4 regions of the Ochrobactrum sp. Marseille-Q0166 genome follow, and region 2 is predicted to be linked to each of the others. Evidence: riboswitches for the same ligand, from Rfam matches in the RefSeq annotation. Region 2 holds a riboswitch; each other region holds the start of a gene.
What was found. A riboswitch is a leader RNA that binds a small molecule or an ion and turns the genes downstream of it on or off. The one in region 2 is predicted to bind cobalamin.
Positions count from the first base shown of each region.

Region 1: linked by a shared signal. The riboswitch ahead of nrdH (glutaredoxin-like protein NrdH) and the one ahead of metE (5-methyltetrahydropteroyltriglutamate--homocysteine S-methyltransferase) in region 2 are both predicted to bind cobalamin.
Region 3: linked by a shared signal. The riboswitch ahead of H5024_RS06140 (CbtB domain-containing protein) and the one ahead of metE (5-methyltetrahydropteroyltriglutamate--homocysteine S-methyltransferase) in region 2 are both predicted to bind cobalamin.
Region 4: linked by a shared signal. The riboswitch ahead of H5024_RS18095 (ABC transporter substrate-binding protein) and the one ahead of metE (5-methyltetrahydropteroyltriglutamate--homocysteine S-methyltransferase) in region 2 are both predicted to bind cobalamin.

Region 1 covers NZ_JACJUO010000002.1:175,031-182,333, reverse strand. Annotated here, with positions in the region: gene H5024_RS12015 (hypothetical protein) at 27-1,397, opposite strand; gene H5024_RS12010 (iron-containing alcohol dehydrogenase) at 1,490-2,659, opposite strand; cobalamin riboswitch at 3,286-3,502, shown strand; gene nrdH (glutaredoxin-like protein NrdH) at 3,893-4,114, shown strand; gene nrdI (class Ib ribonucleoside-diphosphate reductase assembly flavoprotein NrdI) at 4,140-4,559, shown strand; gene nrdE (class 1b ribonucleoside-diphosphate reductase subunit alpha) at 4,637-6,757, shown strand; gene nrdF (class 1b ribonucleoside-diphosphate reductase subunit beta) at 6,773-7,303, shown strand, end outside.
Region 2 covers NZ_JACJUO010000002.1:377,666-384,968, forward strand. Annotated here, with positions in the region: gene H5024_RS12895 (nucleoside-diphosphate sugar epimerase/dehydratase) at 1-1,529, opposite strand, end outside; cobalamin riboswitch at 1,893-2,148, shown strand; gene metE (5-methyltetrahydropteroyltriglutamate--homocysteine S-methyltransferase) at 2,240-4,570, shown strand; gene H5024_RS12905 (DUF922 domain-containing Zn-dependent protease) at 4,604-5,191, opposite strand; gene H5024_RS12910 (metalloregulator ArsR/SmtB family transcription factor) at 5,338-5,673, shown strand; gene H5024_RS12915 (MFS transporter) at 5,683-6,879, shown strand; gene H5024_RS12920 (ABC transporter substrate-binding protein) at 6,934-7,303, opposite strand, start outside.
Region 3 covers NZ_JACJUO010000001.1:1,297,795-1,305,097, reverse strand. Annotated here, with positions in the region: gene cobN (cobaltochelatase subunit CobN) at 1-2,040, opposite strand, end outside; gene cobW (cobalamin biosynthesis protein CobW) at 2,040-3,092, opposite strand; gene cobU (bifunctional adenosylcobinamide kinase/adenosylcobinamide-phosphate guanylyltransferase) at 3,097-3,642, opposite strand; gene H5024_RS06145 (CbtA family protein) at 3,648-4,370, opposite strand; gene H5024_RS06140 (CbtB domain-containing protein) at 4,454-4,642, opposite strand; cobalamin riboswitch at 4,694-4,929, opposite strand; gene H5024_RS06135 (phosphatase PAP2 family protein) at 4,951-5,712, opposite strand; gene H5024_RS06130 (cobyric acid synthase) at 5,903-7,303, opposite strand, start outside.
Region 4 covers NZ_JACJUO010000002.1:1,465,809-1,473,111, reverse strand. Annotated here, with positions in the region: tRNA gene H5024_RS18135 (tRNA-His) at 47-123, shown strand; gene H5024_RS18130 (hypothetical protein) at 401-610, shown strand; gene H5024_RS18125 (MgtC/SapB family protein) at 693-1,178, shown strand; gene H5024_RS18120 (YdcH family protein) at 1,271-1,507, opposite strand; gene H5024_RS18115 (hypothetical protein) at 1,701-1,859, shown strand; gene H5024_RS18110 (tripartite tricarboxylate transporter permease) at 2,015-3,559, opposite strand; gene H5024_RS18105 (tripartite tricarboxylate transporter TctB family protein) at 3,571-4,068, opposite strand; gene H5024_RS18100 (tripartite tricarboxylate transporter substrate binding protein) at 4,065-5,015, opposite strand; cobalamin riboswitch at 5,243-5,480, shown strand; gene H5024_RS18095 (ABC transporter substrate-binding protein) at 5,664-6,674, shown strand; gene H5024_RS18090 (iron ABC transporter permease) at 6,698-7,303, shown strand, end outside.

The DNA of each region.
Region 1 (7,303 bases), 200 kb from region 2:
ATTTTCCGGGAGACTTCTTGGTCAGATTACTGCGACTTTTGATCTTTAACGAAGGTACGATCAATCTCGCCCTTGAAAAAATCGCGGCCATAAATAAGCAGGCAAAGCACAACACCTGTGGCAAAAGCCCAGCCAGCGCCACGCGTTGCAAGAACGGCACCGGTAACACCGGCAATGCCAAGATCACGCTGTGAACGGGCTTCCATTACGCCAATCCGAACCGAAACATAACCCTGAATGAGCAGTGTCAGGGTAAGTGCAACACCTAGGATCGGCTGCACAAGTGTCACGATTGGCATCAGGAACAGGCCGGTATTCGTACCCCAGCGGAACGAGCCTGCACCGCCAAAAATCGAGTGCATCGACTTTTTGCCTTTAGAGAAGCGTTCGCAGATGACCACCTGCATTGCAGCCCAGACGGGTCCGCACATCGTGACATCGGGCCCAAGCACTGACATACCAGTATTACGCATACCGAAAACGAGGTGCGCGCGGTTAGCATTATAGTCGATCTTTTCATCCGGGCGATGAAGCTGTGCTTCGCCGAGGATCGACTTGGTTTTCAGCACGTCACCGAAGAGGACGATATAGGTCGCGAGAACTGTTGGCAGCGCGGTCAGAAACATTGAGAGCGGTGGTAAACCAAGACCGAAAATTGTGTATTCCCGCCACAAAGTTTTGAAGTCAGGCGACGAAATCGTCCATTGGAATTCCGGCCATTTGGCTTCGCCAAACAGCGGAGCAATCACGACCGCAAGCAGAATGCACGGCAGAATGCCAAGCTTGCCGATCAGTCCGAAAATTCCACCATTGCGCGACAGGCGTGCAAACTGCGGCGAGAACATCAGATAGAAGCAAAGACCGATAGAAATTGCGATGGTGAACGGGAAGATATCGAAGTTGCCACCGATCTTGAAGACGGAAATGACCGCCGCAAAGCCCGCGCCGATGATGATGCCGGATTTGATCGCCTGCGGAATGGCCGCAATAACGCGATTGGCTATGCCAGTTGCACCAATCAATATGGATAAAAGCCCCAGCGTCATCTGGAAGGAAACGAGTGCGTGAACGCGTTCGGGTCCTTCCGGGAACGTTGCGCAATAGGCCATGATGAGCGGAACAGCCGGTGTGATCCAGCCCGGGACAACAGGGTCACCAAGCAGGTGGTGGGTGAGGTAGAACAGACCATTGAGAACGACCACGGCCAAAGCCACTTCAAATGGCATGCCCAACAGTTCCGCCATCAGAGGAATGGCTGCGAGATCGACCGCGCACATCAGCAGGCCCTGACAATAGTCAGGCCATTCGAATTTGTAGTGAATAAAAGGCAGACGAATTTTGAACGGTCCGGCAGGCCAATATGGCTGCTCCTGACCGTCGATGCGTTCAGTGCTCAAGATGTTACTCCGAAAGGACAAAACAAACCTCCGGAAGGGTGGCGGCTTGGGCCAGTCCTTCCGGGAACTGTTTTTAAATTGTCATTGATGGATCAGAATGCTTCGCGATAAAGCGCCAGTGCGTCAGCTTCCGTAACATCAACAGGGTTATTACCCAGAAGACGTGTCTGAAGCATCGCATCGCGGGCAAGCGTTTCGAGGCTTTCTTCGGTGACGTCAACGTCGCGCAGGCGGCGTGGTGCGCCAGAGCGGTTCATCAGGTCTTCCATATAATCAACGAAAGCTGCTGACCGTTGTTCTGTTGTGCCTTCTGCTTTGCCAAGCAGCAGGTCTGCAAGCTCTGCATAAAGTTCCGCAGCGCCGGCCATGTTGAAACGCAGAACCGGCCCGAGCATCAGGGCGTTGGAGAGACCATGTGGTACATGATAGTGGCCACCGAGCGGATAGGCCAATGCGTGAACGGCACCAACCGGCGCGTTCGAGAAGGCCTGGCCGGCATAGTTTGCGCCAAGCAGCATCGCTTCGCGGGCGTGGCGGTCTTTGCCGTTTTCGCAAGCTGCAACCAGATTGGCGGACAAGAGCTTCAGCGCTTCACGCGCGAAAGCGTCGGAAAGCGGATTTTTCTTGATGCGGCTGGTATAGGCTTCGATGGCGTGAACCATAGCATCAATGCCGGTGGCTGCTGTGTGAAGCGCTGGCAGACCGCAGGTCAGCTCTGCATCCAGAATGACGAAATCTGCGTAAAGCTGGCGGGAAACAACACCCATCTTGGTGGTTTCGCCGGTGGTCAGAATCGTGATGTTGGTCACTTCCGATCCGGTGCCAGCGGTGGTGGGGATCTGGATCAGCGGCAGGCGCGTGCCCTGTACTTTGCCAATGCCATAAAGCTCTGAGAGTTGCTGCTCGGAGATGATAAGCACCGCAGCAAGCTTGGCAATATCCATCGAGGAACCGCCGCCGAGGCCCAATACGATGTCGCAACCGGCTGCTTTGGCCTGATCGACGCATTCAAACAGAACCGATTCCGGCGGATCGGCGACAACAGAATCAAAAATGCTGACGCCAAATCCTGCTTTTTCAAGTGAAGCAAGTGCTTCATTGAGAACACCTGCCTTGTGCAGGCCCTTGTCTGTTACGATGAGAATTTTTCGTTCAGAGAAACGTTCGCCCAGAATTTCGCCGAGACGCTTTGCAGCCCCCCACTCGACAAGCATTGAGCCGACCGTGTCGAACGAAAATGGCTTGATAGCTACAGTCATCATTTCCACCCTTATTCATATTTACCCAGAGCCGAGGTCTCTCATTCCTCGCCGGCATCGAGACACTGGGTTTAAAGCGGTCTGGCTTTCGCGTAGAGGAAAGCCAGACCGGCAGTTTCCCGATGCTGCCGGTGCATCGGTCGTCCGAAGAGATGCTTGGGAGGATCTCTTCCTAATTGTTCAATATGCTGAACAACGTTCAGGATTTTCCAGATCGATACAGGATATGAAGCCTCGCTGTCAAATTATCCCTTCGGCGGACATCGACGATTTTAATCGGTTCAACTGTTTGATCTGTTGAATTTTGGAGCAAGTCATTGATCTTGTTGACGAGATTTTTCGGGCGGCGTTTAAGGTGAAATTTTATTCCTGAATGTTGCTGTGTGCTCAATTTGCTTAAAAATGAAGAGCCACACTATATAGAGCCACACTATATATTGTGTGAAAGCACAATTGATGGATTTCCTAACGCTGCGAATCCCGCCAACAGAATGCATCTGGTGAGCGGTTCTCTGCTTGCCTGTGGACAGATCAGGTAAATATCCCTGCTATTCACAGGTCAGTCCTAAGAAAGCCAACATTAAAAAATTTTGAAGCATCTATCCATTGAAGATTTTTTAACTTCAGATACCATATCTTGTGTTCAAGGTTCTTACGATTCGTGAGAATTGAAAGCGAAGATGGGAATACGGTGCGCTATGTCCATGGTGGATATTGTTAAGCCGTAGCTGCCCCCGCAACTGTAAGCGGCGAGTTCAAATCCAGATGTCACTGGCCTATGCCGGGAAGACGGGTGCGAACGCAGAGCCGTGAGCCAGGAGACCTGCCTTGAACGTGAACGTCAACGGGCGGGGTGTCCGGTTGGTGCGTAATGGAATTCCGGCAGAATTGTTCTGCCATTTCTTTTGCCGCCCCGAATATCCCCTCAAAAGCTTCGGGGTGAAAAGCGTGTCGATTAGTAATTCAAAATTGGCCAGTTCTGGCCCGCCCTTTACGGGCTGTACAGAATGTTCGCTTGGAGCATAAGTCCTGTCGGAGTGAAACGATGGTCGATAAAATTATGCTTAAAGTAAAGGAGTTTAGAGCGTGGATCTGATTCAATCAGATCGAAACGCGCTCTAGAGCGAGTTGCCTTTTAGTTGTCGTCTCTTGTCACGCGCATTTCGCAATGCGTGAGCGTTTTTGCGTCTTATCCCAGTTCGCAGCCCATCCCAACCCATCCCCAGTGAGGAAAAAATGAACGTCACCGTCTATAGCAAGCCAGCCTGCGTCCAGTGCACAGCAACCACCCGCGCACTCGACCGCCAGGGCATTGAATATGATGTTATCGACATTTCCGCCGATGCCGATGCTTACGATCTTGTTCAGGGTCTCGGTTATCGTCAGGTTCCGGTTGTTGTTGCCGGTGAATCCCATTGGGCAGGATTCCGTCCAGATATGATCAGCTCGCTCACATAAGCCCCAACTGCTGCCGGGGTTTGTTATGGGTCAGATCGTCTATTTTTCCAGTCGCTCGGAAAACACGCATCGCTTTGTGATGCGTCTGGGGATGCGCTCAAAGCGCATTCCGCTGGAAAGCTACGAAGACAATACTGGCCTGTTGCAGGTCAACGAGCCTTTTGTGCTTGTGACCCCAACCTATGGCGGCGGGGGTGCAAAAGGCGCTGTTCCCAAGCCGGTCATTCGCTTTCTCAATGATGCGAATAATCGGTCCTTCATTCGCGGCGTGATTGCTGCAGGAAACAGTAATTTCGGTGAGGCCTTCGGCCTCGCAGGCAACATCATTTCTGCCAAATGTCAGGTTCCCTATCTTTATCGCTTCGAGCTTCTGGGAACCGACGAAGACATTGGCAATGTTAAAGACGGGATGGAACGATTTTGGACACGGCAGACACAACCTTGACCCGTGAGCGCGAGACACTGGCTGCTTCCGAAAAGCAGGATCACTCCGGCGCCGCGTCGTCAGCGAAGTCGCAGAAGCTGACAGAAACGTCGCTCGATTATCATGCATTGAATGCAATGCTGAACCTTTATGACGACGAAGGCAAGATTCAGCTGCATCGCGACCGTCAGGCGGCACAGCAATATTTCCTGCAACACGTCAACCAGAATACGGTGTTCTTCCACAATCTGCGTGAGAAGCTCGATTATCTGGTCGATGAAGGCTATTACGAACAGGAAGTGCTGGATCAATATTCCTTCAATTTCGTGCGCGATCTTTTCGATCATGCCTATGACAAGAAATTCCGCTTTCCGACCTTCCTCGGCGCGTTCAAATATTACACCAGCTATACGCTGAAAACCTTCGACGGTAAGCGCTATCTCGAGCGCTACGAAGACCGCGTCTGCATGGTTGCGCTTGCGCTTGCGCGTGGCAATGAACAGCACGCACGCGAAATGGTCGATGAAATCATTGCGGGCCGGTATCAACCGGCAACGCCGACCTTTCTCAACGCAGGCAAAAAGCAGCGCGGGGAACTTGTCTCATGTTTCCTGTTGCGCGTTGAAGACAATATGGAATCGATTGGTCGCTCCATCAATTCTGCCTTGCAGCTTTCAAAGCGCGGTGGTGGTGTGGCACTCAGCCTCACTAATATTCGTGAATCCGGCGCGCCGATCAAACAGATCCAGAACCAGTCGTCGGGTATCATTCCGGTGATGAAGCTGCTTGAGGATTCGTTCTCCTACGCCAACCAGCTTGGTGCGCGTCAGGGTGCGGGTGCGGTTTATCTGCACGCTCATCACCCTGATATCATGCGCTTCCTCGATACCAAGCGCGAAAATGCAGATGAAAAAATCCGCATCAAGACGCTGTCGCTTGGCGTTGTGATCCCTGACATCACATTCGAACTCGCCAGAAATGATGAGGATATGTACCTCTTCTCGCCGTATGACGTTGAACGCGTTTATGGCGTGCCGATGACCGAGATTTCGATCACCGAAAAATACCGCGAAATGGTTGATGATGGCCGTATCCGCAAGAAGAAGATCAACGCGCGCGACTTCTTTCAGGTACTGGCGGAAATCCAGTTTGAATCCGGCTATCCTTACATCATGTTTGAAGACACGGTGAACCGTGCCAATCCGATCGATGGCCGCATTACCATGAGCAATCTCTGCTCGGAAATCCTTCAGGTGAGCGAAGCCAGCATTTTCAATGATGATTTGTCTTATAAATATCTTGGCAAGGATATTTCCTGTAACCTCGGTTCGCTCAATATTGCGGCAGCCATGGATAGCCCGGATTTTGGCAAGACCATCGAAACTTCGATCCGTGCCCTGACGGCCGTTGCAGACATGAGCCATATCGGCTCGGTTCCTTCGGTTGCGCGCGGTAATGATGAAAGCCATGCGATCGGCCTCGGTCAGATGAATCTGCACGGCTATCTCGCTCGCGAGCGCATTTTCTATGGTTCGGAAGAAGGCGTCGATTTCACCAATATGTATTTCTACACGGTGGCCTACCACGCGGTTCGTGCTTCCAATCGTATCGCGATTGAACAGGGGACTTCGTTTAAGGGCTTTGAAAAGTCGAAATACGCGACCGGTGAATATTTCGACAAATATACCGATAAGGTCTGGGAACCTGCGACGGAGAAAGTTCGCGAGATTTTTGAGAACGCCGGTATTGCGATCCCGACGCAGGAAGATTGGCAGGAACTGAAAAAATCCGTGATGGAAGGCGGCCTTTATAATCAGAACCTTCAGGCCGTGCCGCCGACTGGCTCGATTTCCTACATCAACCATTCGACCTCTTCGATCCATCCGATTGTTTCCAAGATCGAAATCCGTAAAGAGGGCAAGATTGGCCGTGTTTACTACCCGGCTGCCTTTATGACGAATGATAATCTTGAATATTATCAGGATGCCTACGAGATTGGCCCGGAAAAGATCATCGACACCTATGCAGCGGCAACGCAGCATGTCGATCAGGGGCTGTCACTGACACTGTTCTTCCGCGATACCGCCACCACGCGCGATATCAATAAGGCCCAGATTTACGCCTGGAAGAAGGGTATCAAGACGATTTACTACATCCGCCTGCGCCAGATGGCGCTCGAAGGTACGCAGGTTGAAGGCTGCGTCTCTTGCGCTCTTTGATCAGGATCGAGACAAATGAACATGCAGTTTAAAAACAACAATACGAAAAAGCCGGCTGTCGTGCGCGCCATCAACTGGAACCGGATCGAAGACGACAAGGACCTTGAAGTCTGGAACCGCTTGACTGGCAATTTCTGGCTACCGGAAAAAGTACCGCTGTCCAACGATATCCAATCGTGGGAAACGCTGAAAGCGGAAGAAAAGCAGCTCACTATCCGCGTGTTCACAGGCCTGACACTTTTGGATACGATCCAGAATGCTGTCGGTGCTGTGACACTGATGGAGGATGCTTCCACCCCGCATGAAGAAGCGGTTCTGTCGAACATTTCCTTCATGGAAGCGGTTCATGCGCGGTCTTATTCGTCGATCTTCTCGACGCTGTGTCTGACGCCTGATGTGGATGATGCCTATCGCTGGTCGGAAGAAAACGAATTCCTGCAAAGGAAGTCGCAGCTGATCCTTGAGAATTATAACGCTGAAGATCCGCTCAAGAAGAAGATTGCCAGCGTGTTCCTGGAAAGCTTCCTGTTCTATTCGGGCTTCTAT
Region 2 (7,303 bases):
CCAGTTTGCGCAATTCCGCCCGACTGCACGATAAGTTCCGCAGCTTCCTTGATCGACATAAAATATCGCGTCATATCTTCATGCGTTAATGTTACCGGCCCTCCCTGAGCAATTTGCTCACGGAAAAGAGGAACTACAGAACCATTCGAACCTAAAACATTTCCAAATCGAACTGAGTAGAAAAGCTTTGACTGACCGGCAGTTTCAGCCAGCAAACCGTGGTAATAAACAATCAGCTCTGCCCAGCGTTTTGTAGCTCCCATCACATTGGTTGGCCGCACAGCTTTATCTGACGAGATCAGAACCATACGCTTCACATTCGTCGCCAAAGATGCAGCCGCAACATTCACGGTGCCAAAAACATTATTATGGATACCGACCAATGGGTTCTGTTCAACGAGCGGAACGTGCTTGTAAGCTGCGCAATGATAGACCGTGTCTACATTGTGCGCGCGAATAGCTTTTTCAACGCACTTTCGATCCGTCACGGACCCAAGAACAGGAATGACAGGGCAACTTGCAACTTGGCGTAACTGGCGCTCTATCTGATAAAGTGCAAATTCACTGCACTCAAAGAGAACGATACAAGCAGGATTCCATTGCGCAATCGTTTGGCACAAATGACTTCCGATAGAGCCTCCTGCACCAGTAATCATGATACTTCGGCCTTCTACCACTTCACGCAGCAGATCGACGTCAGGTGGAACCGGAGAGCGCCCAAGAAGGTCATCGATCTCTATATTGCGAAGCGCACTGACGAGATATTTTCCTGCCGTTAAATCGGCAATAGGCGGAAGAATACGTGTACTGACCGGAAGTCGCCCAAGAAGACGAGCCAAGGTTTGCCGTTGTTTCTGATCAAGGCCCGGTTCGGATATAACGACTTGCTTAACCCCAAAATTTTCAATCAGCGCCGGAATATTGTCAATGCCATACACCCGTAAACCAACGATATCCATTCCGTTGAGTTCGCCCGCGGGATCGATAAAGCCTATGACCTGCGTATCGCTGTGGCTTCTCAAAGCGGCCGCAAGTTGTCTCCCAGGTTCACCAACTCCGATAATCAGTGCGGTACTGGAATATGCTTTCGCCATCTCGGCGCTGCGCAAAAGCCATTTCGCGCCAAACCTGCTTGCAGAAATAAGGACGGTACTCAACAACCAATATAAAAGCGGAACCGAACGAGGCAAACCAGCTCCGCCATAAGATTCCATAAGAAAAACCAGCGCCACCCAGAAAAGTGCTGCAATTGCCGTGGCCTGAAAGATTGGCCAGATCGCACGTTCAGCCAAATAACGAATGATCGCACGATAGAGACCAAATCGAATAAAAACAGGAACAGCCAATACCGGCGCTATGGCGATCAGAAAAATTTGGGTTGGCGTTGGTATAAACACAAAACCCAAGCGCATAACAAAGGCCAGATAAGCGCTGAGTAATAGCAACAAACAATCGCTCACGAGCAAGATTATCTGCTTACCAAAGCGCGGCAATAATGCCAGTTTTTGCCAAGGCGACCTAAAACTCATACGAATATACCTAGCCCTCTCAAGGCGCATATCCCAAAAATCAGTTATGAAAATTGGGCTGCATTAAACTTTTTTATCGCGATATCAAACGGCTAATAACAACACCCAAACATAAAACGCTTTCAATAGCTGCACCGATATCATGAGTCTTTGAGCGGGACTACATCAATTGAAATTTCAGGCACTTACAAACATTATGTCGCACCTCTTTATTGTAATATTTAATTAAATTGATCTTTTATCAATTGCTATTGCGCTTTTCTTCGAGCTTATCATTTTCAAAGGATGGAACTAGCCATCTCCAGCTATTATAAAGATATAAACATTTCTTTATGCCACATTGACAATTGATGATGCTTCATTCAGACTGAATTGCGTTATGGTTCTTTCGTCAGACTCTCGACGGAAGCTAAGAGGGAAACCGGTGCGCTAAAAACAATACCGGTGCTGCCCCCGCAACTGTAAGCGGCGAGCCCTGATCCATCATGCCACTGGAATGAAAGTTCCGGGAAGGCGGATCAGAGCGCATCCCGAAAACTGTAAAAGGTCTTCGGATAAAGATGCGCTCCAAGGCGCTGACCCGCGAGCCAGGAGACCTGCCATGACAGATAACGTCAACGGGCGGGGTGTCCCGGAATGTCGCAAAGCGGGCGTTCAGCCTATGCTCTTTTGCGTCTCCAACCCCGCCGCCTATATCGGGGTCTATAGATATGTCACGAACAACACTTTCCACCGCCACATTGGGCGTGCCGCGCATTGGGCGTCATCGCGAACTGAAATTCGCTCTTGAAGCCTTCTGGTCCGGGAAATCTTCCGAAGCGGAACTTCTCGCAAATGCAAGGGCCCTACGCGCCGCCAACTGGACCGAACAGCGCGACCGCGGTATTACAAAAATTCCGTCCAACGATTTCTCGCTTTACGACCATGTGCTCGATACTGCCGTGATGGTGGGGGCGATCCCTGCGCGCTATGGCTGGTCAGGCGGCGATGTAACGCTTCAAACCTATTTCGCCATGGCGCGCGGTCGTGAAGGCCAAGCACATGGTGATTGCGGCTGCACCCATCCGCAAGAAGGCGTGACCGCGCTGGAAATGACCAAATGGTTTGATACCAACTATCATTACATGGTGCCAGAACTGACCGATGATCAGAGCTTCGCACTTTCGTCACGGAAGCCGGTGGAGCATTTTCTTGAGGCAAAAGCGCTGGGTATCCACACGCGTCCGGTCATTCTCGGGCCGGTGACCTTTCTTAAGCTGGCAAAATCGACCGCAGCGGGTTTCAATCCGATAGCGCTGCTGCCGAAACTGCTGCCTGTTTACGAAACACTGCTGGAGGAACTGGCGGCAGCCGGAGCAGACTGGGTGCAAATTGACGAGCCATCGCTGGTTCTGGATCTCATTCCCAATGAACGTGCTGCGTTTGAACTCGCCTATCAGCGTTTGAGCGCCGCAAGCCCGGTCAAAATCCTGATTGCCAGTTATTTTGGAGAACTCGGCAACAATCTTGAGACCGCACTTGCGCTACCGGTGGCGGGCTTGCATGTCGATCTTGTGCGCGGGGCAGAACAGCTTGCGGAAGTTGAAAACAAAGCACGCAAAGATCAGGTGCTTTCGCTCGGCGTCATCGACGGTCGCAATATCTGGCGTGCCGATCTCAGCACGATCACCGATCGTATTCAGCCTGTCATCGACAAGCGCGGGTTGGAGAAAATCGAAATCGCACCGTCCTGTTCGCTCCTGCATGTGCCGATTGATCTGGAGCTTGAAACAACCCTTGATGAAGAGCTGAAAAGCTGGCTCGCATTCGCAGCGCAGAAGATCGACGAGCTTTCCATCGTCGGACGCGCACTGGCATCCGGCAAAAGCACTGTTCTTTCTGAACTCAAAGCAGCCAGCGACGCGCTCGGCAGCAGAGCCCGATCACCCCGCGTGCATAATGCAGCCGTTAAACAGCGGATTGCGAATATCACCGAGGCGCAGAAAAGCCGCCAGAGTGCTTTTGCAAAACGTCAGAAATTGCAAAATGCAAAGCTTGACCTTCCCGCCTTCCCAACCACCACAATCGGCTCTTTTCCGCAGACGCCGGAAGTGCGCAAAGCCCGCGCGGCACACATCAAGGGCGAGATCAGCAACGCGCAATATGAAGGTTTTATTCAGCGGGAGACCGAAGTCGCTATCCGCTGGCAGGAAGAAATTGGTCTCGATGTGCTCGTTCATGGCGAGTTTGAACGCAACGACATGGTGCAATATTTCGGCGAGCAGCTTGCGGGCTTTGCTTTCACCAAGCACGCATGGGTGCAAAGCTATGGCTCACGCTATGTCCGTCCGCCCATCATTTTCGGCGATGTTTCGCGTCCGGAACCGATGACGGTGGCATGGTGGAAATATGCACAATCGCTGACCGACAAGCCGGTCAAGGGCATGTTGACGGGGCCGGTCACGATCCTCAACTGGTCATTCGTCCGCGACGACATCCCGCGCTCGGCAAGCTGCCGTCAGATTGCGCTCGCCATTCGTGACGAGGTACACGATCTTGAAGTTGCAGGCGCCGCCATGATCCAGATTGATGAGGCGGCACTGCGAGAAGGTCTGCCGCTGCGCCGTTCCGACTGGGCGCATTATCTTGACTGGGCCGTCGAATGTTTTCGCCTCTGCTCCACCGGCGTTGCCGATCAAACGCAGATCCACACCCACATGTGTTATTCGGAATTCAACGACATCATCGCGGCAATTGCCAATATGGATGCCGATGTGATTTCGATTGAAACCTCGCGCTCACGCATGGAACTGCTCGAGGCCTTCAAGACCTTCAAATATCCCAACGAAATCGGGCCAGGCGTTTACGACATCCATTCGCCGCGCGTTCCGAATGTCGATGAGATGGCCGATCTCCTGCAGCTTGCCCGCAGGCAGCTTTCTGATGCGCAACTATGGGTCAATCCCGATTGCGGCCTCAAAACCCGCAAATGGGATGAGGTTCGCCCTGCCCTCATCAACATGGTGACAGCAGCGAAAGCGCTTCGCGCTGAACGAGCTTAGTAATGCAAGCCTGCGCCGGAAGTCCGGCGTAGGCTACCCTCCGTTCACAAGCGCCAGAATAAGCTGTTCAACATTGCCGCCCGACCCCATTTCAACACGGTCGAAGTCACGGCCCTGCTGACGCTGAACGGCGACCAGCGCATTGATACGGTTAATCAGTTCGCGGCGCATTTTCTGGCATTTCGGATCGTTGGGGATGGAAAGCCCAACCGTTGTGCGGACAATCTCGCGCGTCATGTCCTTGGCTGTTTCACCGTGCACAAGTTCATGCTTATAGATGCCATCATAAAAGCGTTCCCAGTTTTCTTTTACTGGGGAGGAAAGCTTCTGTGAGGGCTTCGGCAGCGTATAGGTGATCTTCAGTTTTGGCTTTGCCGAGACAATCGTGCAGCCATTGTTGGAATTGTCGAATTTGCGATCCCAGGTCAGCACAAAGGTGGTGTGCGCAATCACACGGGACTTTCCGGCCTTCGGGCCACGCTCACCGATGGATTCATAGAGCTGTGGACCGGTTCGACCGGTTATCGCGTATGGCTTTATAATTTCAACGGCTTTCCAGTCGTCTTCTGCATGGGCGAGGCCTGAAAACAGAAAACCGAAAACGACACTCAACACAGCTATTCGCACGACGGCTCCAGGATCAGGTCGGTAAAATCACGGCGTGTAAGCTACAATATGACGGCGATAATCAGAAGCCCTTTCAGCGAGGATGATGACCATATCGTACGATATTGACAAAATATTCATATTTTCGTATATATGAAGATATGAAGGATACTGACCCAATCGACGCAGGACTGACGTCCCATTCCGCCGACAAGGCAAGTGATTTTCTCAAGGCAATCGCCAACAATCACCGGCTTATGATTCTGTGTCGGCTGACTTGTGGTGAGAGGTCGGTGGGGCAGCTTGCCGAAATGCTTGGCCTGCGTGACTCCACCGTTTCGCAGCATCTGGCCCTGCTGCGTCGCGATGGCATTATTGCCGGGCGGCGTGATGGACAAACGATCTGGTATCGCATCGAAAGCGATGCAGCCAGAGAGGTGATGGCGGTCCTTTACTCTCATTTCAGGCCACCAACCCAATCATCGGCCCAAAGCTGAAGAAAAAATATGCCCGATCAGACACTCGCCAGACGTAATATCCTTGTGTTGACCGCAGCACAGGCACTGGGTGCGTCAAGCCCGCCCATCATCATTTCACTCGGCGGTCTGGTTGGCCAGCAGCTTTCCTCCGATCCGGCGCTGGTCACACTGCCGGTCAGTCTGTTTAATCTGGGCCTTGCGGCGGGCACCCTGCCTGCAGCTTTTGTCATGCGCAGTATCGGGCGTCGCAATGGCTATCTGCTGGGCGCCACTCTCGGCATAGTCGCCGGACTGATTGCAGCACTGGGTATTTTTGTTGCGTCCTTCGTCATATTCTGTCTCGGCACCTTCATTGCTGGTTTCTATGCTTCCTATGTTCAAAGCTATCGCTTCGCGGCTACCGATGCAGCAACAGGTACGCTCAAGGCACGCGCCATCTCCTATGTTATGATTGGCGGTCTGATCGCCGCAATCATCGGCCCCCAACTTGTCATATGGACCCGCGACGCGTTCGCCGCGACTCCCTATGCGGGAAGCTTCCTGAGCCAAGCCGTTCTAGCACTCTTGGCAATCCCGGTGCTGATGCTGCTTCGTACACCCAAAGCTGTGAAGTCCAGCAACGCTACCGGCAATGGCCGCCCACTCAAAGAGATCATGCTGAACCCGCGCTACATCCTCGCGCTTGCGGCAGGCGTGGTTTCCTACGGCCTGATGACCTTTTTAATGACCGCCGCCCCTATAGCGATGGTTGGGCACGGTCACTCCATTGATAATGCCGCACTGGGCATTCAGTGGCATGTACTGGCAATGTTTGGACCAAGCTTCGTTACAGGCATTCTGATGACCCGCTTCGGCAAAGAACGTGTAACTGCCGTCGGCCTCTTCATCATCGCTTTGTCTGCAATCGTTGCCCTCTCGGGCCTCGATCTCAGCCATTTCTGGATTTCGCTGATCCTGCTGGGCATTGGCTGGAATTTCGGCTTTATTGGCGCAACAGCGATGGTCGCCGACTGTCATACGCCGGAAGAGCGTGGCAAAGCGCAAGGCGCAAACGACTTCTTTATCTTCGGAACGGTTGCCGCTGCATCTTTCTTTGCCGGATCACTCTTGCATTCGTCAGGTTGGAAAACAATTAACTGGATGATCTTCCCGGCTGTGGCTCTCATCCTTGTGCCGCTTTTATGGCAGTCGGTGCGAAAGCAGAAAGCCAAGACTGAAGCATAGAAAAAGCCCACCCTGAAGATTCAGGGTGGGCTTTTTTCCAATCACAATTTGATCTTACTGTTCGATCGTGCGGTTCCAGCGGCTGTTGAGCTGCTGACGGCCTTCGTTAACGGCATCCCAATCAAGCGTGTTCGCGGTCTTCATATAACCGTTGAATGCATCAAGCTTTGCCTGTGCTTCCGGCGAACCGGCCTTGGCTTTCTGGTTTGATGGAATAACATTACCGTAGTCCAATGCCTTGCTTTGTGCATCGGCTGAGAGCAGATAATGCGCAAGCTTCTGGCTCAGTTCCGGTTCGCTATTGCCTGCAAGCACGCATTCGGTCACAGCGAGAACGACAGAGCCTTCCTTAGGCTGTGCATATTCAACCGGAATGCCCTTGTCCTTCAAGTTGTTTACGCCGGTTGGCGTCAGCGGGAAGATT
Region 3 (7,303 bases), on a different contig from region 2:
AGCGTCGAGCTTTTGCAACGCCATGTCTTCATCGTCATGGTCGTGAATGCCTGCATCGCGGTCGAGACCAATATCACGCACGAGATCAAGTATCTGTGCCTTAAGTCGCAACAAGCGACGCGGATCGACGCCCGATGCCTCGTAATATTCATCGACCAGTGCTTCCAGATCCTTGAGCGGACCATAGCTTTCGGCGCGCGTTAATGGCGGTGTGAGATGATCGATGATTACAGCACCCGCACGACGCTTCGCCTGCGTACCTTCACCCGGATCATTCACGATAAACGGATATACATGCGGCGTGGGTCCAAAGACCGCTTCTGGATAGCAATTTTCCGACAGCGCCAAGGCTTTACCGGGTAGCCATTCCAGATTGCCGTGTTTGCCCATATGCACAATGACATCGATCTTCGCTACGTCACGCAGATAAGCATAAAACGCGATATAGCCATGCGGCGGCACCAGATCGGGCGAGTGATAGGTTTCTTTCGGATCTATATTATAACCGCGCGCTGGCTGAATACCGGCAATTGTTTCGCCAAAGCGCATCAGCGGCAGCGCAAAACCCTCAAGCTTCTTATGAAAAAACGGGTCGTTCTCGGGATCTCCCCAGCGGGTTTCAATTTCCTCCTGAATCGCTTTCGGAAGCTTTGCAAAGAAGGCCTTGTATTGATGGAGAGAAATGACCTCGCGGATCACACGTCCATCACGAGCGGCATTGGTTGGGCCAGCCATCAAAAGCTGCATGAAAGCGTCGCTATTGGCCGGCACATCACCAACCCTATACCCCTCACCCGCCATGGCCCGCAGCACTTCCACCGTTCCGGCTGGCGTATCGAGCCCAACGCCATTACCCAGCCTGCCGTCTCGGTTGGGATAATTGGCAAGGATCAGAGCCACGCGGCGTTCTTGCCGCGCTTTGCGCTTAAGACGCACCCAGTTTGCCGCCAGTTCAGCAACAAAATCCACACGACCGGCATCCGGTTCATGGGTGACGATATTGGCTTCAACAGCGCTATCGAATTGCTTTGCCGATTTAAACGACACTGCACGCGACAGTACACGACCATCCACTTCCGGCAGCGCCACATTCATTGCAAGATCGCGTGCCAGCAACCCTTGCTGCGATGCCTGCCATGTGGCTTTTGGCGTACCGGAAAAGATCACCTGCAAAACCATATTGCCGCGCTTATCCAGCACGGTCGGCTTGCGCTCCGCACCCGGCGACGAAATCGCAAAGCCGGTCGCATTGAGCACAATATCAGGCTGGCAATCTTCAAACACGCCATCGACAACCGCTGCTGAAAGCCGATCCTTGAGGCTGGAAACAAAGATCGGAAGCGGATTCAAGCCTTTGGCCAGCAATGCATTAACGAGTGCTTCAACCGGCTGTGTCTGCCCACTTTGCACCAGCGCACGATAAAAAATGATTGTTGCAACAGGCGCATCAGCGTCCTGCCATTTTTGGCGAATCAGATCGAGAGCTGGCGTCGCCATATTCGGCCACCACAGCCCAGCTTTCAGAAGCGGTGCCGCCTCTTCCGGCTTATCGCTTTCATCAATTAGTGCACAACAATAATCGAGAAAGCGGGACGTATTGGCAGCCCCGCCCTCGATCAGATATTGCCACAATGCGTCTCGCTCCTGAGCAGAAACGGTCGAAAAGCGTTCAAGTCCATAATCGGGCTTATCATCACCCGGAAGCACAGCAATCTTTATGCCGTGCGAAACTGCACAGGCATGAAGCGCCTCAAGCCCATAAGGCCAATAGGTCTCGCCACCGATAATCCTCACCACAATAAGCTTCGCATGCTGTGCCGTACGCTCAATATAAGCGTCAACCGACATAGGATGTGTAAGGCTCAGAAAATTAGCGAGCCGGAGACTTGGTCCTTCTTCCACAAGCTTATAGGCCTGTGAGAGACTGGCCAGCTCCGTATCGGCAGCGGAAAGGAACACTATATCACCCGGCGTCTGGCCGAGATCGACGGCCTCATTGCCGTCGCTTATCGTTCCTTTCTGGGCAAGCAATAAGTGCATTACGAAACGGCGTCTTTCACGGCTTTGGTGATTGCCTGTTCATCGATCTCATGAAGACCAATAACGACAAGACGCGTATTGCGCACTTCATCCTTGCCCCACGGGCGGTCGAAATAATGCTCAATACGTGGACCAACAGCCTGCACCACCAGACGCATCGGCTTTCCCGGCACATCCACAAAACCCTTGAGGCGCAGTACATCGTGCTCCGCAATCACAGCCTTGAGCTTCTCGGTAAATGCCTTAGGATCAGCAACCGATCCGGCTTCAACAACAAAGCTTTCGAACTCATCGTGATCATGCTCATGGCCATCAGCATGATGGATTTCATGATGCGACTTGCGATTGGCAATATCGTCTTCCGTACCTACACCAAGACCGAGCAGAACATCCGCACCAAGCTTGCCGAAGCTTGCGGGCACCATGTTGACGCGTCGTGTTGAGCGCTCAGCCACATCGGCCTTCACGCTGTCGAGTTTCGACGGATCAACCAGATCGGCCTTGTTCAAAACGATAAGGTCAGCCGCATGAATCTGATCCTCAAAAAGTTCCTCTAAAGGGCTTTCATGATCAAGGGAATCGTCCGCCGCGCGCTGCGCATCCACCTTATCGTGATCATCCGCAAAACGACCTTCAGCAACGGCAGCGGCATCGATAACCGTCACAACGCCATCGACTGTTACCTGCGTCTTGATTTCAGGCCAGTTGAAAGCTGCGACCAGCGGCTGTGGCAGCGCCAGACCGGAGGTTTCGATAACGATATGATCTGGGCGGTCTGCGCGGTCGAGAAGTTTGGTCATGGTCGGAATGAAATCATCAGCAACAGTGCAACAGATGCAACCATTGTTGAGTTCGATCACGTCTTCCTCACGGCAGCTTTCAATACCACAGCCTTTCAGAATTCCACCATCGACGCCCAGATCGCCAAACTCATTGATGATGAGTGCGATGCGCTTGCCATTGGCGTTTTCCAGCAGATTGCGGATCATCGTTGTCTTTCCGGAACCTAAGAAGCCGGTGATTACAGTTGCTGGAATCTTTTGTCCCTGCATCGAATTATCCCTTCATTTTGAGCGGCAGACCTGCCGCCATGAAATAAACTTCATCCGCTACTGATGCGACCGCCTGATGCAAAAAACCGGCATGATCGCGAAAATCCCGCGCCATCCGGTTTTCCGGCACAATGCCTAGCCCAACTTCGTTGGAAACGAATACAACCGGACCTGAAAGCCTAGGCAATGCTGTTACCAGTGTCTCAGTTTCAGCAGCGATATTCTGCTCTGCCATCATCAGATTGGTGATCCATAGCGTCAGGCAATCGACCAGCACAAAACGGTCACTACCTGCGTGTTTTTCAAGCGCCCCAACAAGGTCGAGTGGTTCTTCCACCGTCTGCCATTCGCCGCCACGACGGTCGCGGTGAATGGAAATACGACTTTCCATTTCCTCGTCGAATGCGCGCCCTGTAGCGAGATAGACTGGTTGAAGTCCTAGATCTTTCGATGTGCCTTCAACCAGTTTTTCTGCATAAGACGATTTACCAGAACGGGCTCCGCCAAGAACGAACGTGATTTTTGCATTTTCATTTCGGGGCGGAGCCATGCTTATCAGCCTTCGATTTCCGACTTTGCATAAGCCTGAATGAACCAGCCCAGCGCAAGACCGATCAAGGCCCACATGAACAGATTTGTTGCAAGCGATGCGACAGCATATTGCGAAGCAAGCAGCGACGGGATTGGCGATGTAATGTCTTCAGGATGCGGCGCACCATAAAGATGCGGTGCAATAATGAGCACAAGTCCGAGAATTTTGGAAACGATCTCACCACGCAAAACCATCAGATAAATGCCGACACCGCTCAACACCACGGTCGAAAGCCACCAAAGCTGACGTTGCGCAAGATCGGCGGCAGGCATTGCAGGCAGCTCCGGCGAAAGCCCCAGAGCTGGCAGGAAAGCGACTGCAAAGAAACCGGCCATACCCCAGAGAATACCGTTCTGCGGCGTAATTCGCCGGCCGAGAAAAAGCGCAACGCCACCCAAAAGAAGAGCAAACCCTGCACCGGCTACGAGATTGGCAAGCAATGTATTGCCGAAACGACCAAACGGCAGTTCTGCCCCGGCCTCTTCTTCACTTTCACTGGCTTCCGCCGCGGCATGATCGTGCGGTGCAGCCACTTCGGCATCACCATGGCTATGACCACCACCAGCGTCTTCATAAGTTTCCGCCTGAATGATCAGCGGAACAGTTTTTAAATACATAGCAGGCGTGACCAGAAGCCCTGCCAAAAGGCCCGCAGCAAGCGTAGCCAACAAATATCGGATCAACATTTCATTCCCTCAACAGCAATTTCGCTCCGATGGCCGTCCACCATCAAGCGACGCTCATTTCCTGTTTCTAAAAGCCAAACGGCTTAGTGGCAGGGAAACCCATATGAATGGCGCGTGTCGTGCGCTGAATCGTGCAGCGTATCGGAATGGGCGAGACCAACGCCGTAAATCAGAAACGCACCAAGGAGCAGCGAAACGACAGCGGTGCCAAGACGCGTTGCGAGTGGCAGAGCTAATGTGTTGGGAATAGAATTTTGGGTACGCGCAGCCATGACAACCTCCGTGCAGGCAGCAGGGAAAAACCTCCCATCGGGTGCGGACAAAATGTCCTTCACGCAACAGGCAGGTCTCCTGGCTCACGGGTCGTAGGGTTTGAAGCCGCCTTCCCAGAAACTTTCCGCTTCCAGTGGCTGCCGGTTAACCGGCTTGCATCATCCCTCTCCGCTCTACAGTCGCGGGGTCGGCTGCGATAAAGACGCCCGGATTGGGTCCGTCCGTCGCATTCCCTTTTTGTATCGCCGGGATTCGTCCCGGGAAAACCTGTTGTGTAAATCGACACTAGGCTTTCGCCAATGCGGCGTCAATCAGCCTTGGCGTAAAGCCGCCGGCGCAGCCCTGCGCCCTTATTTCTCACCCATTGATCAATCGTATCAGCATTACGCAAAATTCTCGGCCACAGCCAAAGCATCACGCCGAGAATCAATGTCCATGCAATGACAATGTCGGATAGAAAATGAGCGCCCATAAAAACCCGATTGAACGAGATAAGCACCAGTAACGGCACAAATACTGCCGCCACACCTGCGCGATAGCGGGCTGGCAAAAGGATCAACAATGGAAGCATTGCCGCAGCCGACGCGGCCTCTCCAGAGGGAAACGAACAACTATGCCGACACATGCCTGCGAGTTGCCATGCTGGCGTAAAATCCATCAGACCACCAAATTCGATCAGATTTCTCGGCCTCGCCCGACCGATGATAAGGTTAACAGTCTGAACGAGTAACCCCGGCCCCAGCGCGAAGGTCAGTGTGATAAAAAGAAGCTTGTGCGGCGCTATACGAACTAGAGGCTGGTGCCAAAGCATATAAAGCATCAAAAGCACCACCAACAACCCAAGAATATACCATACGCTGAGCCGATGAAATTCCCTCAGAGCGATCCAGTAAGGGTGTTGAGATGCAGGAAACACACCGGACGCAAAGAGATGCCGCGATACCGCGAGATCAACTTGCGGGAAAAGAATAAAAAAGCCACTGGCAACAATGAACAGATATAAAAAATTTCGCTCCCAACGAAGGGAGTAATATTCGAAACCAGGGCCAGGCGATGCCGCAATACGCATAAAACACCTATGGAAATATAAATAATAAAATCCGCGGTGAATTGACTAAAAAATATAGTTCAAAAGTTGTCTTTAATTAGGAAAAAAATAGGCATCTATACTTAAATTATAAAATAATAAAAATTACATAGCAATTTATTGTAAGTAATTTTAAAAATATTATAAAAATGAAAGAAATTGAAAACTGCCGTTAAACAAGGGCGAACAAACCATCAATATCCAGACAGTTTTCCAAACCTTCAGCGAGTTCATCAAGCGCCGCCTCAATACTAGCACGATAGTTTTCACCAGAACTGCTCACTCCAAGGCTTGCCAGAAAATGCCGCCGGAATTCATCTGACGCAAAAACGCCGTGCAGATAAGTCCCCGTAATACGGCCATTCACTGAAACAGCGCCGTCATAGTGATCGCCGATCAGCGAAAAGGCGCGGCAAGCATCCGGGCCACTGGTGCGCCCAATATGAATCTCATAGCCATCAAGCGAGGCATTATGAAGCTCTGAGCTAGCCACAACATTCCGCACGACTTTCTCCGGTTCCATGACCGTTTCAACGTCAAGCAGTCTCAACCCTTCAATGTCGCGCACCTGCCCCTCAATGCCATCAGGATCACTTATCCGATTGCCAAGCATTTGGAACCCGCCACAAATACCAAGTACATGCCCGCCGCGCCGCACATGAAGCTGCAAATCGCGCTCCCAGCCGTTTTCGCGAAATGCAATCAGATCGGCAATCGTCGATTTTGTTCCCGGCAAAACTACAAGCCCAGCATCATGCGGCAATGGCTGCCCGGGTGGAACCATGACGACCTCAACTTGGCTTTCTGCTTTCAGCGGATCGAGATCGTCGAAATTCGAAATACGTGGCAACATGGGAACCGCCACTTTCAACGCTTTGGCATCTCCGCGCGTCGCTCGTTCTAGAACAACCGAATCTTCTGCAGGAAGTCGCGATACGGCTTTCAGCCATGGGACGACCCCAAAGGAACGCCAGCCCGTAAAGCGAGAAATCGCTTCCAGACCATCATCAAACAGCGAAACATCACCACGAAACTTGTTGATCAGAAAACCGCGCACCATGGCGCGATCTTCTTCGTGCAAAATGGTGTGCGTGCCGACCAGCGACGCAATCACTCCACCACGATCAATATCACCTACTAAGACCACCGGCACATTTGCACGCGTGGCAAAGCCCATATTGGCAATATCGCCGGCGCGCAGGTTGATTTCCGCGGGCGACCCCGCTCCTTCAATCAGCACCAGATCGGCTCCTTCGCTGACAATGCCGAAGGATTCCATCACAGCCGCCATCAGTTGCGGCTTTAACTGCTGGTAATAGCGTCCACGCGCTTCGCCGCGCACTTTTCCTTGCACAACGATCTGACTGCCCATGTCAGTTTGCGGTTTCAGCAGGACAGGGTTCATATGAACCGATGAAGGCACGCCGCAAGCCAGAGCCTGAAGCCATTGCGCGCGCCCAATCTCTCCGCCATCATCGCTGACGGCTGCATTGTTCGACATGTTCTGCGGTTTGAATGGCCGGACTTTCAACCCGCGATTGCGTGCGACCCGGCAAAGTCCCGCAACAAGCAC
Region 4 (7,303 bases), 1.1 Mb from region 2:
CCCCCTGTCGACGGACACCGAAGCGAGTTCGTTGAGATTTAGGTACGCGGTCGTAGCTCAGTTGGTTAGAGCGCAGGATTGTGGCTCCTGAGGTCGGTGGTTCGAATCCACCCGTCCGTACCATCTAATTTTCCAACATATACTGTAGACAATGCCTGAAACAGATCAGCGTGTTGTGTGACATGCCGAAGTCGCTGTATTGGAGCGGAACGTCGGCATCTTTTTGCAATTTAAAAGAAGCTTCCAGCAAGCCATTGAAATTTCGTGATTCTGGATATTACTCTTCATGGAATCCCGTAATATTGCCGGGCAATTTGGGCTAACTTCTTCCCTATGGAACAAAACCACTACCCAATCATTGGGCTATTATAGGAGCGTCCAGAAAGGGAGGTGTTGTTTTATGAAACAGGTCAGCCCGCGTGAAGCGCGACAGGGTCGTGAGGGCAAACCCGTTCTTGTAATTTTGCTGGTTAGTATAGCTGCAGCTGCAGTTGTCTGGCTGCTTGTTGAGCTTTTCGGTAGCGCGATTGCACCTGATGTGTCTTCCAATAGTGAAGGCTCGGTGCCACCAGCCAGCACAGAAACTGTTCCGCCTGCTTCTGGCAATTAATCTTTTAAAACCAATATGAATTGCGGATACATATTGCGTTTGAAGCTGCTGGAACAAAAGCCGAGAATTTCCGTTGAAGGGCATGGATCAATTCTGGGCTGAATTCACACACGATAATATGCTGAGCCTGCCAGTCGTATTGGCAAGAATGCTGCTCGCAACTCTTCTTGGCGCGGTTATAGGTCTTGAAAGAGAATGGCGAAAGCGACCGGCAGGGTTGAAGACCCACATGATGGTCTGTCTCGCATCAGCAACCTTCACAATCGTATCGCTTGAGCTGGTGAATGTGCCGGTTTTCGACGATCAGAACATCCGCATGGACCCTTCGCGTCTTGTAGAAGCGATCACCAGCGGCGTCGCGTTTCTTGCGGCTGGCTTTATCATCTTTGCCAAAGGACAGATTACCGGCATTACAACGGGTGCGGGCATGTGGCTTGCTGCAGCCATCGGTCTCGCAAGCGGCCTCGGACTGTGGCATATCGCGATTATGGCAACGGCCATTGCCGTTATCATGCTGATCGCGGTTGGAAAGATGGAACGATCAGTAAGGCCAGACAGAGGCGACTAGAACGCATTCCGAAAAGTGTGTAGCGGTTTTCGGACAAAGATGCGCGTCAGAAAATATTTAGAGCGCCGCCGCTGCCGTGGCCAGCTCTATTGTTATTGAGCCAATGCTTTTTCAATCGTATCTTTCAGGGCCAGGCGCTGTTTGCGCAGATTGGTCTCTTCGTCCTGGCTGACAGGTGCGATCTTGGTTTCAGCGCGATGAATACGATCATTGACCGAGTCATATTCTTCCAGAATGCGAGCGAAACGCGGGTCTGCTGCTTTCAGCGCGTGAATGGCTTCGAGCTGTCCGGGAAACTCTTCACCGAGCGTATGGGGGGTGTTGGACATGGTGTTCTCCTTCCTTTGTTGATCGCAGATTGGCAGCTGAAAACGGAAGCTTCATTGATCCCAATCAATCGTGAAAAATATCGGTATTTGCAGTTTCTGCATGGCTCTTATGCAAAGGCATCACTTCAAATAGAAGTTGTGAAACACCATCTCAAGCGGGCGGACCAATAAGATGTCCGCGATGGAGATGAAAATGTTTGCCCGCTTTAATAATCGTTTCGGTCGTGCTTTTGCGCAATTTGGTAGTGCTGTTTGTGCGTCAGGTGCTCTGCGTGTTGGCCATCAGCCAATGGCAAAAGACCTTGAGACGCTCGGCATTGACGTGGCTCAGTTCCGCAAGATCCTCGACTAAGTTTACAGTTTTTTATTGAAGTAAAGCCCTGGTTTTCCGGGGCTTTTTGCTTTTGGAGTGCATCGAGAAAAGTGCCGAGCATTTTTCGGAACAAGATGCACTTAAAAACAAAGGGATAGAGCACCTCCAATGACTCAATTAAAACAGAAAATGCTCTAGTCTTCGTCAGTCGCCATTTGCTTGAGCAAATCGCCTTTGCCACGCCGCCGCATAATCATGGGTATAATCACAGCAGCAATTGCCAGTGCGATCAATGTTATCGATACCCATGAATTTATGAGTGTCATCGGGTTACCCTGACTTATCTGCAATGCTTGACGCAGACTTTTCTCTGCCATGGGTCCGAGGATCAGGCCCACAACAACCGGCGCGATCGGGTATGAGAAGCGGCGGAGCACATAGCCAAGCAAACCGAAAGCCAGAAGCAGACCCAGTTCAAACGATACAGGAATACCGAATAGGATCGATGTCGATGCGTTGGCACCGATAGTGCCAAGGGTCGCGAAGACCAGAATGCCAGCATAAAGCCAGTGGCGCGGTATGGTGAGCATCTTTACCCACAGGCCAATCAGCGGCAGGTTCAGCACCAACAGCATCAGATTGGCGACTAAAAGACTTGCGACGAGCCCCCAAACGAGAGGTGCGTTGGTGACAAAAAGCAATGGTCCCGGCTGCAAGCCGAATTGTTGAAAACCAGCCAGCATGATTGCAGCTGTTGCGGTGGTTGGAAGGCCAAGTGTCAGCAGTGGTACGAGTGTACCCGCAGCCGATGCGTTGTTGGCGGCTTCTGGCCCTGCAACGCCTTCAATCGCGCCTTTCCCAAACTCTTCCGGATGTTTGGAGAACTGGCGTTCTGCCGAATAAGACAGGAAGCTTGAAACGTCCGCACCGCCCGCTGGCATGGCCCCAATCGGGAAGCCAATTGCCGTTCCGCGCAGCCATGGCATCCACGAGCGCTTCCAGTCATTCTTGGTCATCCAGACCGAGCCTTTGACGGCGATCACTTCGTCGTCGGGACTAAGCTTCTTCGAAACCACCGCCAAGGTCTCACCGATAGCAAACAGCGCTACCGCAAGAGTGGTAACATTGATCCCATCAAGCAGGTTCGGTGTGCCCATGACGAGACGCGCTTGTCCGGTCAGCTGATCGATGCCGATAAGACCAAGCGTCAACCCGATGAAAAGCGAAGTGAGACCGCGCAGCGTTGAATCGCCAAAAGCCGCCGAGACGGTCATGAAAGCGAGCAGCATCAGCGCGAAATATTCCGAAGGACCGAAGGAGAGAGCGAATTTCACCACCCAAGGAGCGACGAATGCGAGAGCAAGCGTGGCAATCAGACCAGCGATAAACGAGCCGATTGCGGCCGTTGCTAGGGCTGGTCCGCCGCGTCCCGCTCGGGCCATTTTATTGCCCTCCAATGCCGTGACGATGGAAGCGCTTTCTCCGGGCGTATTTAAGAGGATCGAGGTTGTCGATCCACCATACATGCCGCCATAATAAATACCGGCAAACATGATCAGAGATCCGGCAGGGTCGAGTTTATAGGTGACGGGCAGGAGCAACGCCACTGTAAGTGCTGGGCCGATGCCCGGTAGCACGCCAACAGCCGTACCAAGTGTTACGCCAATTAGCGCATAAATGAGGTTCGCCGGTTCAAGTGCTACCAGAAGACCACTCGCGAGGAGATTGACTGTATCCATGATCTTTCGCCTTAAACGAATTGTTCAAGCCAGCCCGAAGGCAGCGAAAGCTGCAGGCCGCGCGCAAAAATGAACCAGATGATGAATGCAAAGACGATACCGACAGGCACGCTTATCCAGAATTTGCGATAGCCGAATCCGCGCGCCGTTGCTGCAAAAAGCAAGCCCGTTGCGATTGAAAATCCCATGGTTTTCATGGTCAGCATCTGAACGACCAGACCACCGACAATCCACGCCATGGGCGCAATTTCCTGATGCTCGCGTTCGGGAAACTCGCCCTTCAAAGCGCTGACGACTGTCCAAATTGACAACATGAACAGCCCGGCCGCAATAATATAAGGCACGGTTTTAGGCCCTACGGGTGAGTAGGACAGCACATTGTTGCCATAGGCGGTGGACCATGCAATTGCAATGGCAACGGCAGCAAGGATAAAGGCTATGACAAGAGCGGCGTAGTCAGGCGCCGTTCCAGCGGAACGGCGCTCTCCATGCTGTTCAGATCCTGTCATTTGACGAGACCGATTTCCTTGAGGATCGTTTCAGTGGAAGCAACATCTTTCTTGAGCTGCTCTTTGAAAGCATCGCCCGCAAGATAGGTGTCGGCCCAGCCCTTATCCTTGAGAGCCTTCTGCCAGGATTCCGATTTCACCATCTTTTCGATGTCTGCGTTGATTGCAGCTTCCTGTTCAGCAGTGATTGCCGGTGCAGCACCAACCATGCGCCAGTTCTGGATTGAAACGTCGACGCCCCCTTCCTTGAAGGTTGGAGCATCAATGCCCTCCACGCGTTCATCACTGGAAATTCCGATCACGCGGAGCGTACCAGCCTTGATTTGCGGGTCGAACTCGCCATAACCGGAAATGCCAACTGTCACCTGATTGCCGAGAATAGCAGCAAGTGCTTCGCCACCACCTGAAAAGGCGATATAATTGACTTTCGTTGGGTCAACACCTGCGGCCTTGGCAAAAAGGCCAGCAGTGATGTGATCCGTACCGCCTGCCGAGCCACCGCCCCAGGAAACGGAGCCTGGATCAGTCTTGAGCTTGGCGACAAGATCGCCGAGGTTCTGAATGTCGGACGATGCCGGTACAACGATGGCTTCATATTCACCGGTGAGACGGGCAATTGGCGTAATCGCGTCAAGATTGACCGGTGAATTGTTGGTCAAAATCGCGCCGACCATGACATAACCACCAACGATAAGCTGGCTTGGGTCGCCTTTGTTCTGGTTGACGAACTGTGCCAGACCGATTGTGCCGCCAGCGCCCGGAACGTTAATGACCTGAACACTGCCGGAAATCTTTTCGTCCTGGAGTACGTTCTGCATGGTGCGCGCTGTCTGATCCCAGCCGCCGCCCGGTGCCGCTGGAGCCAATACCTTATAGTCCGCCGCCCAGGTTGCACCCGTCATTGCAAGCGCTGCCACCGACGAAATGGCCAGAATCCATTTACGCATAAATCCTCCATTAATGCACTTAGCGTGCATTTTTCTGCTGTCTTTTGGACAGCTCTCCTCAAAAAAACTCTGCTTCCCAAGCAGAGCTTCCCGATTTGAAGACTACAGCAGGGATTTACAATATGCCAGCGCCGGACTGTTTAAGATCCGAAGTATTAGCTTAAAGTCTAACCAATTTTTTATAATGGATTTAGGTGTTCCTGTCGCTTGACCGCCTCAGGTTCAACACGTAATAGGGTTGCGACGGTTCCCCGACCGAGAGTGAAGGGGATTAATAGGGAACACGGTGAGGACGACCCAAAAGGGACCGAGACCGTGGCTGCCCCCGCAACTGTAAGCGGATTGCCGTTCATCCTCGTGACGCATCAAGCGTCATGCCACTGAGCCTATTCAAAAAGCTCGGGAAGGCAGGTGGACGGCGGATATTCGTGAGCCAGGAGACCTGCCGTCTAACGTTGTCCATTGTCACGGGCGGGGATGCCCGGAGCAGGAGTTGGTTATGACAGCTTTTAGCGTCGCAAGACGTCGCTTTTCCTCGTCATTCATATCCCCGGATATGTCCGTCTTCTTCACGCGCCGGATCGCTTCCGCTGTTTGATACGGCTTTCTCACATCATTTCGGGGATTAAAATGAAGTTTATCGGCAAGATGCCGTTTGGCGCACTCGTAGGCGCGGCCACCCTTATTGCAACCGGCTTTTCCGCTCAGGCAGCAGAAACGCAGTATCCGCTGACGCTCAAGAACTGTGCACGGGACGTGACTTTCAAGCATGCTCCAGAGCGCGCTGTGGCAGTTGGTCAGAGCAGTGCAGAGATTTTGTATCTTCTGGGACTTGGCGACAAGATGGTCGGCACTGCTTTGTGGGTCGGACCGGTTCTTAAAGGTTATGAAGAAGCCAATGCCAAGGTAAAGCGCCTTGCCGATAATGATCCGAGCTTCGAGAGCATTCTGGCCGAAAAACCGGACCTCGTTGCCAATCAGTTCCAATGGCAGATTGGACCGGAAGGTGTTGTAGCAAAAGCCGAACAGTTCGAAGAACTGGGCGTTCCCGTTTACACGTCACCAGCCGATTGCATTGGAAAAGACAATTCGGATGGGGGGGATGGCGTGCGTCATGACGCTTTCACGATGGATCAGGTCTATCAGGAAATTGAAGAACTGGCGCAGATTTTCAACGTACAAGACCGTGGTGCTCAGGTCGTGGCTGATCTGAAAGCGCGTGAAGAAGCAGCACGCAAGAAGATCGCATCGGGCGATGGCAAACTTTCTGCTGTTGTCTGGTTCTCCAGTGCAGAGCTTGACATTGATCCTTATGTTGCAGGCAAGAATGGTGCTCCGGCCTACATCCTGAAAACGCTTGGGATCAACAATATCATCGACAGTGAAGAAGAATGGCCGACCGTTGGCTGGGAAACCATCGCCAAGGCAAATCCGACAATGATCATTGCGGGTGCAATGGATCGTCGTCGTTTCCCTGCGGATGATGTGGCGGTGAAGCGTGAATTCCTGAAGACGGATCCGGTTGCAAGCTTGATGCCAGCCGTCAAGGAGGGCTACGTCTTCGATATGGATGCGCAGGCGATGAACCCGACCATCCGCACTATCGAAGGCATTGAAACGCTGGCGGACGCCATTGCAGCTTCGGGTCTCAACAAGTGACAATACGCACGGCCACAGCCGGGATTTTAGTATCAAGAGGCAGTCGTTCCAGAACATTTTTTGCTGTTCTGGCGCTTATCCTGCTACTTGGAGCGCTGTGGCTGGGCGCTGCCATTGGCGAGACGTCCATTCCTCTCGATGTGGTGGCGAAAACAATCGCCAACCGCGTCTGGCATGCTGGCTACCCGATAGCTCCCATCGATGAAGGCATTGTATGGAGCTATCGTCTCAGCCGTGCCGTGGTCGCCGCTTGCTGCGGAGCCGCACTCGCTATTTCCGGGGTTGTTCTGCAGTCGCTGCTGCGCAACTCGCTGGCTGACCCCTACATTCTCGGCATTTCCGCTGGGGCCTCAACGGGGGCGGTCGGTGTTGCTATCCTTGGTGTTGGCGCTGGTATGCTTTCAATGTCAGTGGGTGCTTTCTTTGGCGCGATTATCGCTTTCTCGCTTATCGCTTTGCTCGCTGTAAGGGCGGGTAGGGGCAACAGTTCGATAATTCTTGCTGGTATTGCGGGCTCCCAACTATTCAATGCGATGACCTCCTTCATCGTAACGAAATCGGCGAATGCGGAACAGGCGCGCGGTATAATGTTCTGGCTTTTGGGCAATCTTTCTGGTGTCCGATGGAGC